Regions from separate parts of the Actinomadura sp. NPDC049753 genome, predicted to be linked through region 3. Evidence: riboswitches for the same ligand, from Rfam matches in the RefSeq annotation. Region 3 holds a riboswitch; each other region holds the start of a gene.

Region 1 (4,499 bases), on a different contig from region 3:
TCGAGGCGGAGCACCGCGTGATCGGCATCGACGGGGCGCCCCGCCATCTGTGGGTGTTCGCCGAGCCCGTGCTCGGCGAGTCCGGGCTGCCCGTCTCGATCAACATCGTCTCGCAGGACATCACCCGGCGGCGCGGGGTGGAGCGCGCGCTGGCCGAGACCCGGCGGCAGATGCTGCGCCAGCAGGCGCGGACGGCACAGGAGCGGCGCGTGGCGGTGACCCTGCGGCGGGCCATCCTTCCGGACGAGGACGAGATCGAGCAGCTGCCGGGCCTGTGCACCTCGATCCGCAGCATGGCGGCGGAGAGCACGGCTCGCATCGGCGGCGACTGGTTCGCGACCAAAGCCCTTCAGAACGGGCGGGCGATGTTCGCGATCGGGGACGCGGCCGGGCATGGGCTGCCGGCGGCGGCGGCGATGGCACGGGCCCGGAACGGCCTGCTGGGCCTCGCCTGCACGGGGGAGCGCCCGGGGCGGCTGGTCGGCTGGCTGAACGAGCTGATCGGCGGCATGGACCCGCCGGCGACGGGCACCGCCATCGTCGCCCACTACGACCCGTCCCGGCACGTCCTGGAGTGGACGTGCGCGGGCCATCCGCCGCCGATCCTGGTCCGGGACGGGCGGGCGACCCCGATGGAGGTCGTCCGCGACCCGATGCTCGGCGCCATGCCCGGGTGGGAGTACACGACGATCACCACCGGGCTCGAGCCGGGCGACATGCTCTTCCTCTACACCGACGGCCTGGTGGAGCGCCGGGACGCGGACCTGGACGAGCGGATCGTCCGCCTGACCCGCATCCTGCGCGACTCCTCCACGCGTCCCGACCGGGTGCTGGACGAGGTGCTGGCGCGGATGGAGCACGACCGGGCGGCGGACGACACCACGCTCTTCGCCCTTTACGTGGAGTGACCGCCCGGGCCTCGCGGTGACGAATGGCACGCCTGACCAGCGAAGATCGCCTGGTGTGACGTGCGCCTCACTCAGCGGGACGCCCGGGTGGCAGGCGGGCCGGACGGAGAACGCCGGACGCCCCCTATTCGATCTTCTTTACCTTTTCCCGAAGGCCCGGTAAGGGCGGCGGGCAAGGGGTTGGGCGCGCTTCGACAAAGATCGGGAAGAGGCGGCGCAGCCCCGGTGTTGGGAGTCTCTTGAGAGGGCTTTGAGCAGGCAAGACTTTACTTTATGCCTGGTTTGCTTTTCTTGAGAAGGTTGGTACCTTCGATCCCGAATCACGCAGCGCGTCCCATGCGTTGCCACCGGCCGCACCATGCGCGGCCGAGGATCGCGGAGCGGTATCCGCACGCGATGCGCGCCAATCGACGCGCGCCCCCTCATCAAGATCTGCCAGAGAGACATCCGTATACCTGCACCGCTCCCGCGGTGCGAGGCCGAGTCCGTCCGGTCGGTGACCGGAGCGGAGCCGGGGACCCACGTTTCTGGGGTGAATCGGCGCGCCCGAGAGTCGCGCCGTAGGGCTGCTTCCATGCCCGAATCCGTCAGCTAACCCGGTAGGCGCCATGGAAGACAAGGAGATTCCCTGCATGTCCGGTCTTTTTGATCGACTTTCGCTCAACCGCCTCACCCCCGAGGACAAGGCCGTCGGCGTCGCCGTCGGCGCGGTCCTGGCGGGCGCGGTCGGGCTCTCGGTTATCAACCCCCTCGCCGGCGGCCGCGCGGTCGCCGACACCTCCTCCCAGGCGGCGGTGGTCGCCCAGCAGGGCACCGCCGCTCACCAGTCCTCCCAGGCCAAGACGGTGAAGGCCGACAAGGCCGTCGCCGAGGCGCGGCGCGAGGGCTTCAAGGTCCCCCCGCACGCGGTCAAGCCCGCCGAAGTGATCAAGCTGGCCGAGAAGCAGGTCGGCGTCCACGAGGGCAAGGGCGGCCAGACCAAGTACCACAAGTGGTACGTCTCGACTCCGCAGGCGAAGGCCACCGCCAAGCGCGACGGCGGCTTCTCGGTCAAGGAGTACAACGGCGCCCAGTGGTGCAACATGTTCGTCTCCTGGCTCGGCGCCCAGACCGGCGTCAAGAACATGGGCTGGGACGCCTACACCGTCCAGCACGCCAGCTGGTTCAAGCAGACCGACCGCTGGGGCCACAAGGCCAAGCCGGGCGCCGTGGTGTTCTTCGACTGGCAGGACGGGTCCAAGGCCAGCATCGGTGACATCGACCACGTCGGCATCGTCGTCAAGGACAACGGCGACGGCAGCATCACCACCATCGAGGGCAACACCGACAACGCGGTGCAGAAGAAGGTCCGCGAGAAGTCGCAGGTCGTCGGCTACGGCTACCCCGACTACGCACGCTGATCCGACGCGGCCCGAGAAGGCGCACGCTTCGCGAAGGCGCCCGGCCTCCAGGCCGGGCGCCTTCTGGCGTTCCGGGTGTTGTGCCCAGAGCCTCCGGTGACGGCGGGTAATGCTAAGCGTTGACAGCCTTTGATCCCTCTTGGACCTCAGTGCGGAGTTCCTGGAAAGGAATCCAGCACGCCGGAGTCTGCGGAGGGGGATGCCCATGGCGGTGCGCCCGGATGTCAGCGTGGTGGTGATCGCCTACAACGACGCGCGGAGGCTTCCGCGGGCGGTGGCCTCGACGCTGGCGCAGTCGCTGGGCGGCGTCGAGACGTTGATCGTCGACGACGCGAGCACCGACGGGACGGGCGAGGCCGCCGACCGGCTCGCCGCCGCCCATCCGGGGCGGGTCCGGACCGTCCACCTGCCGACCAACTCCGGCGGCTGCGGCCGCCCCCGCAACACCGGGATCGAGGAGTCCACCGGCCGCTACGTGATGTTCCTCGACAGCGACGACCTGCTGGACCGGCACGCCTGCCTCAACCTCCTCGCCGCCGCCGAGGACACCGGCGCCGACATGGTCTCGGGGCTCTGCGACCGAATCTTCCTCGACCTGCCCGAGGGGGCCAAGGGGCGGATCCGCCCCTGGTACCCGTGGCTCTACCGGCACAGCGCCGTCTACGGGTCGCTCAGCGAGAACCCCGATCTCCTCTACGACACGCTCTCGACCAACAAGGCCTACCGGCGCGGCTTCCTGGAGGAGCACGGCCTGCGGTTCGTCGAGCGGCTGCACTACGAGGACCTGCTGTTCACCGCCGAGGCCTACCTGGAGGCGGGGCGGACCGCCCTGATCCCGCACCGCGTCTACAACTGGCTGGTCAAGGAGCGGACGCGGGCGCCGTCGATCTCCAACCGGCGCGCCGACCTGGCCAACTTCGCCGACCGGCTGGAGATCCACCGCCGCATCGACATGCTCTTCGCGCTGCGCGGCGCCTACGACCTGCAGCGGGCCAAGGACGTCAAGTTCGTCAACCACGACCTGGTGCTGTACCTGCGCGACCTGCGCGACCGCGACCCCGCCCACCAGGCGCGCTTCCTCGACCTGGCCGCCGCCTACCTGGCCGAGCTGGACCCGCGGGTCTTCGAGCAGGCCAACCCGCTGCCCGCGATCGCCGCGCACCTGATCCGCGAGGGCGACCACGCGGGCGCGCTCGCCGCCGCCGAGTACGACCCCGTGAAGCGTCCCGAGCTGCGCGCCCGCCTGGTGGAGCGGGACGGGCGCGTCTACTGGGGCGCCGGGCGCCCGCGCGGCACGCTCGGCCGCCGCGTCCGGGACGTCACGTCCTTCGGCTTCCATGTGCGGCCCCTCCGGGAGCTGCGCCCGGCGAACACCGTGACGCGGCTGGAGACGCGCGGCGGCCGCGTGCTCATGGCCGGCTACGTGCTGAACCCGCTGGGGCGGATCCCTCGGGGAGCGGAGCTGGCCGGGACGCTGGAGTTCCGCGACCGGCGCGGCCGCTCGCGGAAGGGGCGGGTCCGCGCGTCCGTCCGGCACGAGGGCGACCGGCTCACCTGGCGCGCCGAGTTCGACCCCGTCCGCAGGATCCGTCCCTTCGGGTTCATCGACCCCGTCTGGGACGTGCGGCTGCGCATCCGGGTGGACGGCGAGGAGGTGGTCACCCGGCTCGGCGAGGGGCGCGGGTCGCCGTCGCTCGGCGGCGTCTCGCTGCCCGTCCGGCCGCGGCTGACGCGGTTCGCGGGGGACCGGCTCCGCTCGTACGTCACCGAGGGCGGGCATCTGGCGTTCGCCCTGGAGACGGGGAGCCCGTGGGCGCGGCTCACCCGCGCCGCCGCGCGCCGCGCCGCCCTGTCGCGCCCGGCACGCCTGGCCCGCCACCGGGCCCGGGGGCTGGACCGGGCGGTGCGCCGGACCCTGACCGGCCGGAACACCAAGATCATCGTGTTCAACCGGGTGCTGAGCCGGCTGCCCGTCCGGGCCGGCCTGGCGGTCTTCGAGAGCCAGCTCGGCCGCCACTACTCCGACAACCCGAAGTACATCTACCGGGAACTGCGCAGGTCGGGCCGCCCGGTGACGGCGGTGTGGTCGTACGCCTCGTCCCCCAAGGGGTTCCCGGACGACGCCCGGCTCGTCAAGCGCGGATCGTGGGCGTACTTCCTGGCGCTCGCGCGGGCCCAGTTCTGGATCGAC
Region 2 (4,499 bases), on a different contig from region 3:
CGTGGTCTTCGCGAGCACGGTCGCGACCCCGGCGAAGAGCACGGCGGCGGTGACGGCGGCGGCGATCCGGGGCCGGCGCGCGGGGGCGGCGCCGGGCGTTCCGGCGGCGCCGTCCCCGGCGCGGTCCTCGTCGGTCTCCGCCTCGCTCATGCGAGCTCCTCCTTCACGTAGTCGCGCCACAGTTCGGTGAAGCGCTCCCGCGTCAGGCCGAGCACGTCGCGCAGCGCCGCGGCCTCCGGGGCACGCCCGGCGGCCCGGTAGAGCCGCACCAGCGCCGCTTCACCGTACCGGTCGGCGACCATCCGGCAGGCGAGCCAGGCCTCCTGGTAGGCCTGGGAGAGGCGGGGGGAGCCGCCGGCGAACGCGTCGGCGGAGGGCAGCGCGGAGGGCGCGCGCCCGGCGGAGACCTCGCGGCGCAGCTCGCCCGCCGCCGACCGGGTGCTGATCTTGACGCGCCGGTAGCCGACGTAGTCCGCGAAGCCCTCGATCAGCCACAGCGGGGTGCGCCCGTCGCGGGCGCCGCCGGTGGCGACGTGGGTCAGCTCGTGGGCGAGGACCACGTCGCGGCCCAGCTCGTTGAGGCGGCCGAAGGTGCCGGGGGAGACGATGACGCGGTCCTCGCCGCGGCCGCCCCCGGCGGCCGGGGCGACGGCGGCGAGCGCGGCGATCTGGCCGAGGCTCTGCCCGGGGCCGGCGAGCGCGGAGGCGACGGTCGCGTCGGCGGGGACGAGCGCGACGACCCGCCGCGCCCACCCCGTGCCGACCACGGACGTCACGGCCGGGACGGCCGCGTCCAGCCGCCGGGCGATGCCGTCGAGGCCGGCGCCGTCGCCGATGACCAGGCTCGTGCGGCCCCTGACCACCGTCTGGGGGCCGCAGTCCCAGATGTCGGTGTCGTCGGCGAGGCCGCGGGACGTCCCGTCGCCGACGATCGTCCACGCCCCGCCCCGCGGGGCCAGCGTGAGGTAGCGGGTGCGGGCCACGTCGCTCCGGTCGAAGCCGCGCAGCCTGTAGCGCGCCTCGACGCGGACGACGGCGGTCTCGCCGTCCACGGCCTCGGTGCCGACGACGCGCTCCCGCCAGCCTTCCAGGGGAAGCTTCCGGAGGTTCCCGTACATGCGTGACTGGGTGTCCTGGAAGGCGGCGGGGGCGTTGCCCACCGTGGCGAGGAACGCCATGCGGTCGCCTTCGCGGACGGCGTCGGCGCGATTGGCGAGGACGGCGGCGGCCATGGAGGGGCTGAACGTCCCGGCGGACGGGGAGCCGGGCGCGCCGGCGTCCGCCGCCCCGCCGCCGGAGCGCGAGCCGGCCAGGCCGGCCCCTCCGGCGAGGAGGACGGCGAACCCGCCCGCGCCGAGGGCGAGAACCCGGCGCCGCGTCACGGGGGCTTCCTGCCCGGGGCCTTCCTCCATGGGCGCGATCCTATGCAGGGCGCGGGGCGGGGGGTGCCGTCACGACCGGTAGTCCGGGTAGCCGTAGCCGACGACGACGTCTGTGGAACGTTCCTTTATCCGGACGGCGTTGTCGGTGTTGCCCTCGACGGTCTCGATCGTGCCGTCGTCGACCTTCTTGACCACCATGCCGACGTGCTCGATGTCGTCGACGGACTCGCCGCCGTCCCACGCGAAGAAGACGATCGCGCCGGGCTTCGGCTCGGTGCCCCAGCGGCCGTGCTCCTGGAACCAGCGGGCGTGGGCGACCGTCCAGGCGTCGCTGCCGACCTGGTCGCTGAAGCCGATCTGCTCGCCCACCCAGGAGACGAACATGTCGCACCAGTTCGCGTCGCCGTAGCCGCTGAGGGAGCCGCCGTCGCGCGCGAGGGTCTCCTGTGCGCGGGACGTGGCCATGTACCACTCCTGGAACTTGGTCTCGCCGCCGCCGTCCTCCTCGACGCCCACCTGCGAGCGGGCGAGCTCGATGGCCTGCGCGGCGGTGGGGCGCGGCTTCGCGGCGGTCTTCGCGGCGGCCTTTCCGGAGGTCTTCGCCTTCGGCTGCTCGGGCCGGTCCTTCTTCGCCGGGGCCTTCGAACCGGCGGTCCCTGACTCGTGCTCGGACGTGCGCCCGGACGGGCCGCCGTGCGCCGTCAGGCCGGGGGCCAGGTCGGCCGCGGCGGCGGACCTCGCCGGGGTGGAACCGAACGGCAGGACCGACGCCTGCGCGGTGGCGGCGGCGGTGCCGAGCACGGCGGCGCCGACGATCACGCCGCCGGTCGTCCGCCAAGTGAGGGACAGGGGGTTCGGCTTGCGATGCCTGCCGGGGGTCTTCTTGCAGTGCGCGCGTGGCACGGGGGGATCTCCTCGACTTCCATGCCGCCTACCGGGTTAGCTGACGGGTTCGGGCGTGGAAGCCGCCCTACGGCCCGCGAAGGCAGGCCGATTCACCCCGAAAAGGACGCAGTGGGTCCCCGGTTCCACGGCGGCCGCGCATGCGGGGGCACGGCGGTCCGCGGATTCGGCGGTGACGTGCCCGGGGGGCGGGCACGCCGGTTCTGATGGGGAATCTCGGCGGGCGCGTGAGCGCCCGCCGAGTGAAAGGGGGGTGGGGGCGCGGCCGCGTGGCGGCCACGCCCCAGGTAACGCTGCGGGATTCACTCCTTCTCTTCCAGACGCCTACCGGGTTAGCTGACGGGTTCGGGCGTGGAAGTGGCCCTACGGCGGCTCTCACCGGACTGCCGGGAGAGACGCGCCGATTCACCCCGGGTGCCGGAATGCCCGTCCGGAGAGGTTCTCCGGACTCCGGCGCAGATGGGTCCCCGGTTCCGCGCTGAGGCGGATTCGGCGCTGCCGCTGCGATCCTGGGGGCGAGATGGGGCCCGGCGCGGGACCTGTCTCCCGCGTGCGAACGAGCGGCGCCTTGTGTTGTGGCGGACGGCGGCCCGTCTCCGGGGACCGTCCGGGGCCTGCCCCGTGTAGGTCACCGCGGCTGCGCGCTCAGCGCCATGCACGCTGCGGCGTGCGCACGGTGGGACGGGGTCGGCCGGGTCTGCGTCGAGACCGTGCGGCGCCTTCGGGCGCCGCGGGACGGCACGTGGGGCGTGCCGCCTTGGGGGAGCGGCGCGTGGCTCGCGCCGCCGTCACGCGGGTGCTGGATGCGCCGCGTGGGGCCGGGGCGCCGGGTGGGCGCCGCGGGTCCACGGCGTCTGGAGGGCGCCGTGAGTGGTGCAAAGGTACCAAAACCCCAAAAGAAGGCAAACCCCCCCAAAATCAACAACGGACCAGGTCAAGCCTGGTCCGTTGTCGATGGAGGCCCGATGCCGCCCGTGGGGCGGGGGTTCTGGGCGGTGCGTCAGGGACGTCCGGCGCCGTAGTAGTTGCTCAGGTAGTAGCCGGAGGTGATGTCGCTGATCTTGACGACGTCGCCGGTGTGCGGGGCGTGGATCATCTTGCCGCCGCCCACGTAGAGGCCGACGTGGCCGAGGTTGCTGAAGAACACCAGGTCGCCCGGCTGCAGGTTGCTCTTGGCCACCCGCTTGGTCGCGGCGTACTGGGAGTTGGTGGTGCGGGTGATGCCGACGCCCGCGGCGGCCCAGGACTTCATGGTCAGGCCGGAGCAGTCGTAGGAGCTCGGGCCCTCGGCGCCGTAGGAGTAGGGCTTGCCGAGCTGGGCGTAGGCGAAGTCGAGCGCCGCGCGGGCCGGGCCGCTGGCCGGGCCGTTGTAGGTGCCGCCGGTGGGGCCGCCGCCGCCCGGGCGGGAGGGCGTGCTGCCGCCGCCGAGCCGACGCACGAGCGCCTTCTGCTTCTGCACCTGCTTGTCGAGGTCCTGCTTCTGCTTCTTCAGCTCGTCCTGCTTCGACTTCACCTCGTCGTAAGCGGCCTTCGCCTGGGACTGCTCGCGGCGGAGCCGCTGGGCGGTCGCGAGGAACTGGGTGAGCTGGGAGCTGCGCTCGTGCGACAGGTGCGAGAAGACGGCGGCCTGGTCGAGGATCGACTGCGGGTCGTTGCTGCCGACGAAGCCGGTGACGTCGGTCGAGTCACCGTTCTTGTAGGCGGTGGCCGCCATCTGCGCGATCTTGGAGCGCTGCTCCTCGAAGCTGGCCTGCTCCTGCTTGCTCGCCTTGGTCGCGGCGTCGAACTTCTTCTTGGCGACCTTGAGCTTCTCGCGGTTCTGGTTGAACTGCTCGACCTTCTGGTCCATCTTCTCGTTGAGCTTGTCGAGCGTCTTCTGGGCCTGCGCCCGGGTCGGCTTGGGCTCGGCGTGCGCCACCACCGGGGAGCAGGTCAGGGAGACCGCCACGGTCAGTCCGGCGACGGCCGCCAGGCGACGGGAGACGCCTGTGCCCGCAGAGCCCGCCCTGCGGCCAGGCCGCTGCGCCGGTGCCCCGATGTGATCATTGGCCACGGTCGGTTTCGCCCCTCTCGTCCACGACGTCAGCGGACGACATTAGCGACGGGCAACAGCCGTCACAACCGATTCATCACTCTTTGATTGACATCTCTCGATATCATCCACTTTTAGTGACGTCATGATCACATACCGCGAGGACTGCCTTATCGGAGCCT
Region 3 (4,499 bases):
CGGACGACGAGAACGACGGGGACTCCGACGACGAGCGTGTCGACTACGCGTGCCAGGAGCCTCTGCCCCGGCTCGGCGAGCGTTGCCGCCATCGTGGCCTTAGCCCGCGTACTCGGAGTACTCGGACTCGTCATATCCGACCCGCTCGTCAATGACGAGCGTGCCGGCGAAGCGATCGTGCAGCGACTGGTGCAGCGGCTGGTCCCAGATAGCCCACAGGTAGGCCATCAGCGCGCCTGCCCAGACCAGCACCATCCCGTACGCGGCGTAGTCCCACACCATCACCGCCAAGACGAGGAAGAAGAAAACCCCGAGCTGGTAGCCGACATGGGTGATCCCGGCACGCCACACAGCCTGCGTTGTGGTGATCGGGGTGCCCGCAGGCCTTGCCTGAACGACCCCCAAGCTCAGAACGCGCTTCCCCAGCGTCCGTCCCCACATGGACAACTGCACGGCCTCATAGATGAACGGCAGCACAGACAGGACACAGAAGAGGGTGAAGATGATGGGCCAGTTCCACACACCGCCCTCGTCCTCCGTCTTGCTGCCCGGCTTGCCCAGACCGAACGCGCCGATCGTCACCGGCAGGACGAGAGCGAACCCGAAGACCGCGACGAGCGCGTTGTCGATGATTCGCGCGCCCGCCCTACGGTGAATGGGCGCGAGTGCCACGTCACCGCCGCCGTCGTAGGAACCGCCGCCGTCGTAGGAGCTGTAGTCCTCGTAGGCGGGCTGCTGGTTCCACTGCTGCTGTTGCGGCTGCCATTGCTGCTGGGACTGCTGGTCCCACTGCTGCTGCGAAGACGGCTGCTGTGGTTGCTGCCACTGAGAACCTTGGTACGGAGGGGGCGGGCCGTAGGAACCCTGCCCCTGCTGGGGCTGGTAAGGCCGCCCGCGGTGGGGGGTATCGCTCATTCGGGTCAGTCCTCCAGGCGAAGCAACATCCGGGTGTTGCCCAACGTATTCGGCTTGACCCGGTCGAGGTCCAAGAACTCTGCCACGCCTTCGTCGTAGGAGCGGAGAAGTTCCTCGTACACCTCTGGCGACACCGGAGTCCCCAGGATCTGCTGGAAGCCGTGGCGAGCGAAGAACTCCACCTCGAAGGTAAGGCAGAACACCCGGCGGACGCCGAGTTCTCGCGCGTTCTCCAGGAGGCGGGTCACGATGCGGTGCCCGATACCCCGTCCGCCGCATCCCTTGTCCACGGCGACCGAGCGGACCTCCGCGAGGTCCTCCCACATGACGTGGAGGGCGCCGCAGCCGATGACCGGCCCTGGCGTCCCGTGCTGGACGTCCTCGGCGACCCAGAACTCCTGGACGTCCTCGTACAGCTTGACCGTCGTCTTCTTCAGCAGGCGACGCCCCGACCCCGCGTACAGGTCGACGAGCCTGCGGATCTCCTGGACGTCGGCGGTACGTGCACGCCGGATCACGACTTCCACAAATAGGCGAGATTATCGAACGCCGCGGCCCACCAGGGCACGCCCTCCCGCCCTCCCGCGCCGAGCACCGCGCGCCAGTGACTAGATAAAAGGGCCTAGGCACTGTCCGGGGCCGTCCGAGACGCGGGCCAGAACACAGCGTGCGGGATGCGCCCCACCGGTGCTCCCCTCCTTCACCGCGCCGCGTGACCTGCGAATTCGCATGTTCTGGTTGGCATCCAATGCGGGGTCCGTTAGTGTCCTGCGCTGACGTCGGCCCACCGCAGGACGGAGGCCGATCCGCCGAGTCCCCCGGGTCGCAACCAGCTGCCCGAGGAGCCGGGGACCCACTTTCGGAGCGTTTCAGGGAGATCTCCCTGAGCGACCGAATGCGAGGGGTGAATCCGCGACAGCGGGCGATCGGTTCGCTCGCGGACGCGGACGGGCTGCTCCGGCCCCAACCCGTCAGCTAACCCGGTAGGCGGCTGAGGAGAGGAGTATTCGTGAAGCGATCGCGGCATGCTTCCCTTTCACGCTTCCGTGGGCGCGCGACCATCGTGGTGGGCGCGCTCGCCGTCGTTTCGGCCGCCCCGCACGCGATCGCCCCGCACGCGATCGCCGTCGCGCACGCCGACCCCGAACCCTCCGCCAAGGAGCTGAGGACGAAGGCGCTCAAGCTCGCCGACCAGCTGGAGCAGCTCACCGAGCAGTACAACGGGCTCAAGGTCAGGCTCGCGCAGTCGCAGCGCGCCGCCAAGGTCGCCACGGAGAACGCCAAGCGTCAGGAGAAGACGCTGGAGACTCTCCGCCAGAAGGTCGGATCCCTCGCGGCGACGAGCTACATGCAGGGCGGCTCCGACCCCACGGTGTCGTTCGTCGCCTCCCAGGACCCCCAGTCCGTCCTCGACCAGGCCGCGACCCTCCACTACTTCGCCAAGCAGGACAGCACCCAGGTGCTCGGGCTGATGCAGGCCATGCAGTCCGCTCAGCGGGCCCGCAAGTCGGCCGAGGCCCGCGCCAAGCAGGTGAAGGACCTGAAGACGCAGCTCGACTCGCAGCGCACGAAGATCACCGACGCCTACGAGAAGATCCGCGGCAAGCTCGTCGACAAGGACCCGACCCAGCTCGCCAAGCTCCCCGTCATCGGCACCGGCAAGGCCGCGCAGGCGCTCCGGTACGCGATGAGCAAGATCGGCCGCCCGTACGTGTGGGGCGCCGCCGGCCCGACCACCTTCGACTGCTCCGGCCTCACGATGTGGGCCTACAAGCAGGTCGGCATCAACCTGCCGCACTACACCGGCAGCCAGTGGAACGCCGGAACGCACGTGTCGCGCAGCGAGCTCCAGCCGGGCGACCTCGTCTTCTTCTACGCCGACCTGCACCACATGGGGATCTACGTCGGCGGGGGCAAGATGCTGCACGCCCCGCATACCGGCGACGTCGTGAAGATCGCCTCCATGGACGGACGCCCCTTCGCCGGCGGCGTCCGCGTCGCCTAGAACACCGCCGCCGCGCCGGACGGGCACCGGCCGAGCCGGCCGGGCCGGCCATCGCATGGCGTGCCGGCCGAAGGCCCGTTGTGGGAGTGAAGCCTGCCGGAGATCAGGGCGGGTCAGGTGGCCTGTCAGGCCCGAACGCCGTCCGCGGCGACGCCTTCTGCAGGGACCTACCTGCCAGGGCGCGGGCGCCGCCGCTGCGGGGGCGGACGGAATTCGGATCAACCGCCGTTTCTCCGGATGACGCTCGCCGTCCCCTGGCGAGCGTCGGGGGTGCCTCGCTAGATGAGCTGCCTCCGGGCCGCCCACACCACGGCCTCGATAGGGGTGTTGACCTCCAGCCGGTCGCAGATCGTCCGCAGCCGGCGCCGCAAGGTCCGAGCGCTCAGTTCCAGCTTGCGTGCCGCCACATCGGCGGTGACACCGCTGGCGATCTGGGCGAGCAGCCGGATCTCTTCCTCGCTCAGCCCGAAATCGTCGGTGCCACGACGTGCGAGTGTGGCTGTTTCCACTCCGTCCTCCCTCGTCCGTGGTGATGACCGCGGGGATGCAGCCGTCCGCTGCACAGGCACGGGTTGGGCCTCGATCTGTACGCGCGTTGGGTTGCCGGGTCCGGACCCTTCCGGACTTAGATCATCGGGTTCCTTTTCTGTCTCGCGCGCTTGGCCGGAGGTGGCCGCATGGCCGATTGCGGGGGTGTACGGGGGAACTCCGGGTGACGATTCACTCGTTGGCCTGCCGAGAAAGACGGGATGTGATCGCCAGCCATCCGCCCGTCCCCTCTCGCCGAACCCACCGGTCCTCGCAGTGAACGAAGATCGTGAATCGTTTCAAGCTACGCTTCGGCTCGGAACGCTAGGCGGCCGGATCCGGCCCGTCAAGCGCCGGTCAAGAGCGCTGCGTGCCCGATCGCTCACCATGTGTGACCGTGCATTCGGCGCCCCGCCATGCCAAACTCCACTACCTGGGAAAACGCCCATGGAGCGGGACGAGGAGCGAGTTGCCACAGACCAGTATTCGTGAGGTCGCGAGGCGTGCTGGAGTCTCAGTTGGGACCGTTTCGAATGTCCTAAACCGGCCAGATCTCGTGGCCGAAGCTACCCGTGACCGCGTCCGCGCCGCGATCGAGGAGCTCGGATTCGTCCGCAACGAGTCCGCGCGCCGGCTCCGCACGGGCCCCGAGCGGACCGCGGGCGAGTTCGGCGACCAACCGCGCCGGGCGTTCGGCGTCCTCGTCGAGGACCTCGCCAACCCCTATGCGACCGACGTCGCCCGGGGCGCCGAGGCGGCGCTCAACGCGGCCGGCCACGACGCCCTGTGGCTGTCCAGCGACCACTCCCCCCGCAAGGAGCGCCGCCTGCTGGAGCTGCTCGCCGACCAGCGGGCCGCCGGGGCCCTGGTCATCCCGGTCGGGATCGGCCCCCGCGACATCTCCCGGCTGCGCGCCGCGGGCATGAGCGTGGTGCTGATCGATCGGGACGCCGCCGACGTGTGCTCCGCCCGGGTCGACCACGTGGCGGGCGGCGAGGCCGCCGCCGCGTACCTGCTCGGCATCGGACGCGATCGCATCGCGTTCGTGACC
Region 4 (4,499 bases), on a different contig from region 3:
AACCCGGGCGCCGCGCAGTGCGACTCGTGCCTGCGCCCGCTGCCGCAGAAGGGCACGCCCGTCCTGCGCGTCCAGTTCCCCACGGGCGAGCTCAAGGTCTCGGTCGGCCAGCACCTGGTGCTCGGCCGGGACGCGGGCCAGTCGCCGGTGGCGGCCACGTTCACGCAGTACGACAACGTGTCGCGGCGCCACTCGACGGTGTGGCTCGACCCGTCCGGGACGGCCTGGGTGCGCGACGAAGGCTCCACCAACGGGACGTTCGTCAACGGCGAGCGGCTCCCCCGCGGCGTGGACGCCCCGCTCCGCGACGGCGACCAGCTCCGCCTGGCCGCCGACGTCACGGGCACCGTCCAGCTGAGCTGAGCGGCACGTACGAAAGGGGCGGCCCCGCGGTTCTCGGAACCGCGGGGCCGCCCCTTTCGGCTTCGGTGCTCAGCCGGCGCGCTTGGTGCGGGCCCGCGTGCGCTCGCGCTCCTTGGCGTCCAGCACCACCTTGCGGATGCGGACGGCGGTCGGGGTGACCTCGACGCACTCGTCCTCGCGGCAGAACTCCAGGGCCTCCTCCAGCGACAGGACGCGGGGCGGGGTGAGCCGCTCCAGCTCGTCGCCGGTGGACGACCGCATGTTCGTGAGCTTCTTCTCCTTGGTGATGTTGACGTCCATGTCGTCGGCGCGGGAGTTCTCCCCGACGATCATGCCCTCGTACACCTCGGTGGTCGGGCCGACGAAGAACGTCCCGCGCTCCTGGAGGTTCGTGATCGCGTAGGCGGTGGCGGCGCCGGCCCGGTCGGCCACGAGCGAGCCGGACGGACGGGTGCGCAGCTCGCCGAACCAGGGCTCGTAGTCCTCGAAGACGTGGTGCGCCATGCCGGTGCCGCGCGTCTCGGTCATGAACTCGGTGCGGAACCCGATCAGGCCGCGGGCCGGGACGAGGAACTCCATCCGGATCCAGCCCGTCCCGTGGTTGGTCATGTGCTCCATGCGGCCCTTGCGGACCGCCATCAGCTGCGTGACGGCGCCGAGGTGCTCCTCGGGGATGTCGACGGTGAGCCGCTCGACCGGCTCGTGCTTCTTGCCGTCGATCTCACGCGTGACGACCTGCGGCTTGCCGACGGTCAGCTCGTAACCCTCGCGGCGCATGTTCTCGACCAGGATCGCCAGGGCCAGCTCTCCGCGGCCCTGCACCTCCCAGGCGTCGGGGCGCTCGGTCGGCAGCACCCGGATCGACACGTTGCCGACGAGCTCGCGGTCGAGCCGGTCCTTGACCATCCGGGCGGTGACCTTGGTGCCCTTCTCGCGGCCCGCCATCGGCCCGGTGTTGGTGCCGATCGTCATGGAGATCGCGGGCTCGTCCACCGTGATCAGCGGCAGCGGGCGCGGGTCGTCCGGGTCGGCGATGGTGTCGCCGATCATGATGTCGGGGATGCCGGCGATGGCGATGATGTCGCCGGGCCCGGCCTCGTCCGCGGGCTTGCGGGTGAGCGCCTCCGTCATCATCAGCTCGGTGATCTTCACCCGGTCGACGCTGCCGTCATGCCGGCACCAGGCGACCTGCTGGCCCTTCTTGATCGTGCCGGCGTGCACCCGGCACAGCGCGATCCGGCCGAGGTAGCTGGACGCGTCCAGGTTCGTCACGTGCGCCTGGAGCGGCGCGTCGGGGTCGTAGGACGGCGCGGGGATCGTCTCGGTGATGACCTTGAACAGCGGCTCCAGGTCGTCGCTGCCGGGCATGGCGCCGTCGGCGGGCTTGTCGAGCGAGGCCCGCCCGGCGCGGCCGGACGCGTACACGATCGGGAAGTCGATCTGCTCCTCGTCGGCGTCGAGGTCCATGAACAGCTCGTAGGTCTCGTCCACGACCTCGTCGATGCGCGCGTCGGGGCGGTCGGTCTTGTTCACGACCAGGATCACCGGCAGCCGCGCGGCGAGCGCCTTGCGCAGCACGAAGCGGGTCTGCGGGAGCGGGCCCTCGCTGGCGTCGACCAGCAGGACGACGCCGTCCACCATGGACAGGCCGCGCTCGACCTCGCCGCCGAAGTCGGCGTGCCCCGGGGTGTCGATGATGTTGATCGTCAGACCGTTGTGCAGGACCGCGGTGTTCTTCGCGAGGATCGTGATCCCCTTCTCGCGCTCCAGGTCGTTGGAGTCGAGCACGCGGTCGTCGACGTCCTGGTTCTCGCGGAAGGCCCCGGACTGCCAGAGCATGGCGTCGACCAGCGTCGTCTTGCCATGGTCGACGTGGGCGACGATCGCGACGTTACGGAGGTCGTCGCGCGTGGAGATGGGCATGCGGGTTCGCCTTGCGTGAGAGTTCGGGAGTCGCCGCAGACGTGCGGCCGTACCCATTCTACTTGGCCGTGCGTACCACCCACTCCGAGTCGTTCGCCCCACCGCTCACACGGACCTCGATTGGCCAACTTTGCGCATCCTTTGTAATCTGCCCGAGATCCGGTCGTCCGGAGTCCCGCCCCCAGGGGACTGCGGCCGGAACGCCGAATCTCCCGCGGGAGAACCGGGGACCCACCACCCTCGGGGTGAATCGACGCTCGTCGTAGGGCGACTCCTGGCCCGAACCCGTCAGCTAACCCGGTAGGCGTACGAGGAGAGGAGAACACCGGCTTGGCTCCGGATTCCCCCCGGCGGCGTCGCGTTCTGCCCACCGCCACCGCCACCCTGCTCCTGATCGGCCTCGGCGCCACCGCGCCGGACCTCGCCCACGCCGCCCAGCCGTTCCGGCCAGCCTCCGCGCCCTCGGCGCCGAGCCCCACGCCGACGACGGAGAAGGGCCTGCGCAAGAGCCTCGACGCGCTCAACGAAGAGGCCGAGATCCTCACGGAGAAGTTCAACAAGGCCCGCGTCGAGTTCAACAAGGCCCGCAAGGCCGAGCGGGACGCCACCCGGGAGGCCGAGCGGCTGCGCGCCCTCGCCGAGCCCGCCCGCCAGAAGCTCGGCAGCCTGGCCGCCGCGAACTACATGGCCGGCGGCCCCGACGTCCTCTTCGGCTCCGGCGCCTCCGCCGAGGGGCTGTCCGACCGCGCCTACCTGGCGCAGAGCCAGGCCACCGCCGTCCTCGCCCTGAAGAAGCAGATCGACCAGGCCGACGCCGCGGAGCGCACCGCCAAGGCGAAGACCGCCCAGGTCAAGAAGGCCTGGGACGACGCCAAGCAGGCGCGCGAGGCCGCCAAGGCCAAGGTCTCCGAGGTGATGAAGCGCCTCGACAAGCTGACCACCACCCACGCGAGCGACCCGCGCACCGGCCTCAGCGCCACCGTGAAGGGCTCCGACCTGCCCGCCAAGATGGCCCGCAAGGCGCTCACCAAGCTCGGCTCCCCGTACGTGTGGGCCGCCGCCGGACCGAGCAGCTTCGACTGCTCAGGCCTCGTCGTCTGGGCCTACGCCCAGGTCGGCAAGCCCGGCCTCCCGCACTACACCGGCGACCTGTTCGCCATGGGAACGAAGGTCTCCCGCGGCGCCCTCCGCTCCGGCGACCTGGTGTACTTCGGCAGCAACCTGCACCACATGGGCATCTACCTGAGTGACGGCAAGTACCTCCACGCCCCCCAGACCGGCGACGTGGTCAAGATCTCCAAGCTCTCCGACCGCTCCGACTTCGCAGGCGCGAACCGTATTTCTTAGCTTCTTTCTCCTCCTTCGGGCCTGGCGGCCCTCCATCGTCGAAAAAAGCGGGGCGATCGCTGGCATCGCTCCGTCTCGCCTGGCGGCTCGCTGCGCGATCAGGTTCTCGCAAGCTCGAACCTGCCTTCGGACGCGATCGCAACCTTGAGGTCGCGGCGGGGTTGCGGCGGGGGCTGAGGTTGTCGCACTGGACGGTTCTGTCGTCGTATCGACGTGCTTCCTCCTCGTGCCCTCAGGACGTTGCGGGGTTGCTGTGATGGCTGAGGTTGTCGCAGTGGAGGGCTTCTGCCGTCGGCTAGAGGCGCTTCCCACGTCGTTGCTGCGGGCGTGCGGGCGGGCTTGGGCGGCGCGGCAGTAGGTGCTGCGCAGGGGCCCGCGAGTGCGTGGACACTCCGGCGGTCCACCGTCGCTTTCTGAGGGCCTCCGTCGGGGGCAGTGCGGGCGATCGTCGGAGGTCGGCACGCTCTGCGCTTCGCTCCGAGCTGGTCGCTGGGGACGGTGGCCCGAGCCCGGGTTGGCTAGGTGAGGCCTTCGGTGGCCAGGAGGTCTACTACCGGGCGGTCGCCGGGGAGCCAGTCGACGTCGTGGAGCTCTGAGGGTGCCAGCCAGCGGAGTTCCAGGTGCTCCAGGGCTTGCGGCTCGCCTTCCGCTAGCTCGGCCGTCCAGACGCGGAGGACGGCGCGTTCGCTGAGGCGCCAGTCGCCGCCCACTCGGCGGCCCAGGCGGACTTTCACGGCGAGTTCCTCGTGGCACTCGCGCACCAGGGCGTCCTCGTCCGACTCTCCGGGGTCGACCTTGCCGCCGGGAAGCTCCCAGCCGCCCGCCATGTGCGGCGGCTCGGCGCGCTGGGCGGCCAGCAGCCGCCC

What was found. A riboswitch is a leader RNA that binds a small molecule or an ion and turns the genes downstream of it on or off. The one in region 3 is predicted to bind cyclic di-AMP.
Region 1: it holds a riboswitch for cyclic di-AMP, as region 3 does, so the genes downstream of both, AB0K37_RS01095 (CHAP domain-containing protein) here and AB0K37_RS32515 (NlpC/P60 family protein) in region 3, are expected to answer to the same signal.
Region 2: it holds a riboswitch for cyclic di-AMP, as region 3 does, so the genes downstream of both, AB0K37_RS24405 (CHAP domain-containing protein) here and AB0K37_RS32515 (NlpC/P60 family protein) in region 3, are expected to answer to the same signal.
Region 4: it holds a riboswitch for cyclic di-AMP, as region 3 does, so the genes downstream of both, AB0K37_RS33595 (NlpC/P60 family protein) here and AB0K37_RS32515 (NlpC/P60 family protein) in region 3, are expected to answer to the same signal.

Annotation. Positions count from the first base shown of each region.
Region 1 covers NZ_JBFARL010000002.1:80,390-84,888, reverse strand. Annotated here, with positions in the region: gene AB0K37_RS01100 (SpoIIE family protein phosphatase) at 1-908, shown strand, start outside; cyclic di-AMP (ydaO/yuaA leader) riboswitch at 1,376-1,529, shown strand; gene AB0K37_RS01095 (CHAP domain-containing protein) at 1,541-2,308, shown strand; gene AB0K37_RS01090 (CDP-glycerol glycerophosphotransferase family protein) at 2,514-4,499, shown strand, end outside.
Region 2 covers NZ_JBFARL010000101.1:16,185-20,683, forward strand. Annotated here, with positions in the region: gene AB0K37_RS24395 (M48 family metallopeptidase) at 1-150, opposite strand, end outside; gene AB0K37_RS24400 (hypothetical protein) at 147-1,412, opposite strand; gene AB0K37_RS24405 (CHAP domain-containing protein) at 1,452-2,285, opposite strand; cyclic di-AMP (ydaO/yuaA leader) riboswitch at 2,295-2,467, opposite strand; cyclic di-AMP (ydaO/yuaA leader) riboswitch at 2,592-2,790, opposite strand; gene AB0K37_RS24410 (NlpC/P60 family protein) at 3,286-4,233, opposite strand.
Region 3 covers NZ_JBFARL010000179.1:2,337-6,835, forward strand. Annotated here, with positions in the region: gene AB0K37_RS32500 (RDD family protein) at 1-92, opposite strand, end outside; gene AB0K37_RS32505 (RDD family protein) at 100-915, opposite strand; gene AB0K37_RS32510 (amino-acid N-acetyltransferase) at 921-1,442, opposite strand; cyclic di-AMP (ydaO/yuaA leader) riboswitch at 1,713-1,921, shown strand; gene AB0K37_RS32515 (NlpC/P60 family protein) at 1,925-2,920, shown strand; gene AB0K37_RS32520 (LuxR C-terminal-related transcriptional regulator) at 3,199-3,429, opposite strand; gene AB0K37_RS32525 (LacI family DNA-binding transcriptional regulator) at 3,846-4,499, shown strand, end outside.
Region 4 covers NZ_JBFARL010000194.1:5,232-9,730, reverse strand. Annotated here, with positions in the region: gene AB0K37_RS33605 (FHA domain-containing protein) at 1-363, shown strand, start outside; gene typA (translational GTPase TypA) at 433-2,286, opposite strand; cyclic di-AMP (ydaO/yuaA leader) riboswitch at 2,478-2,609, shown strand; gene AB0K37_RS33595 (NlpC/P60 family protein) at 2,617-3,633, shown strand; gene AB0K37_RS33590 ((deoxy)nucleoside triphosphate pyrophosphohydrolase) at 4,152-4,499, opposite strand, start outside.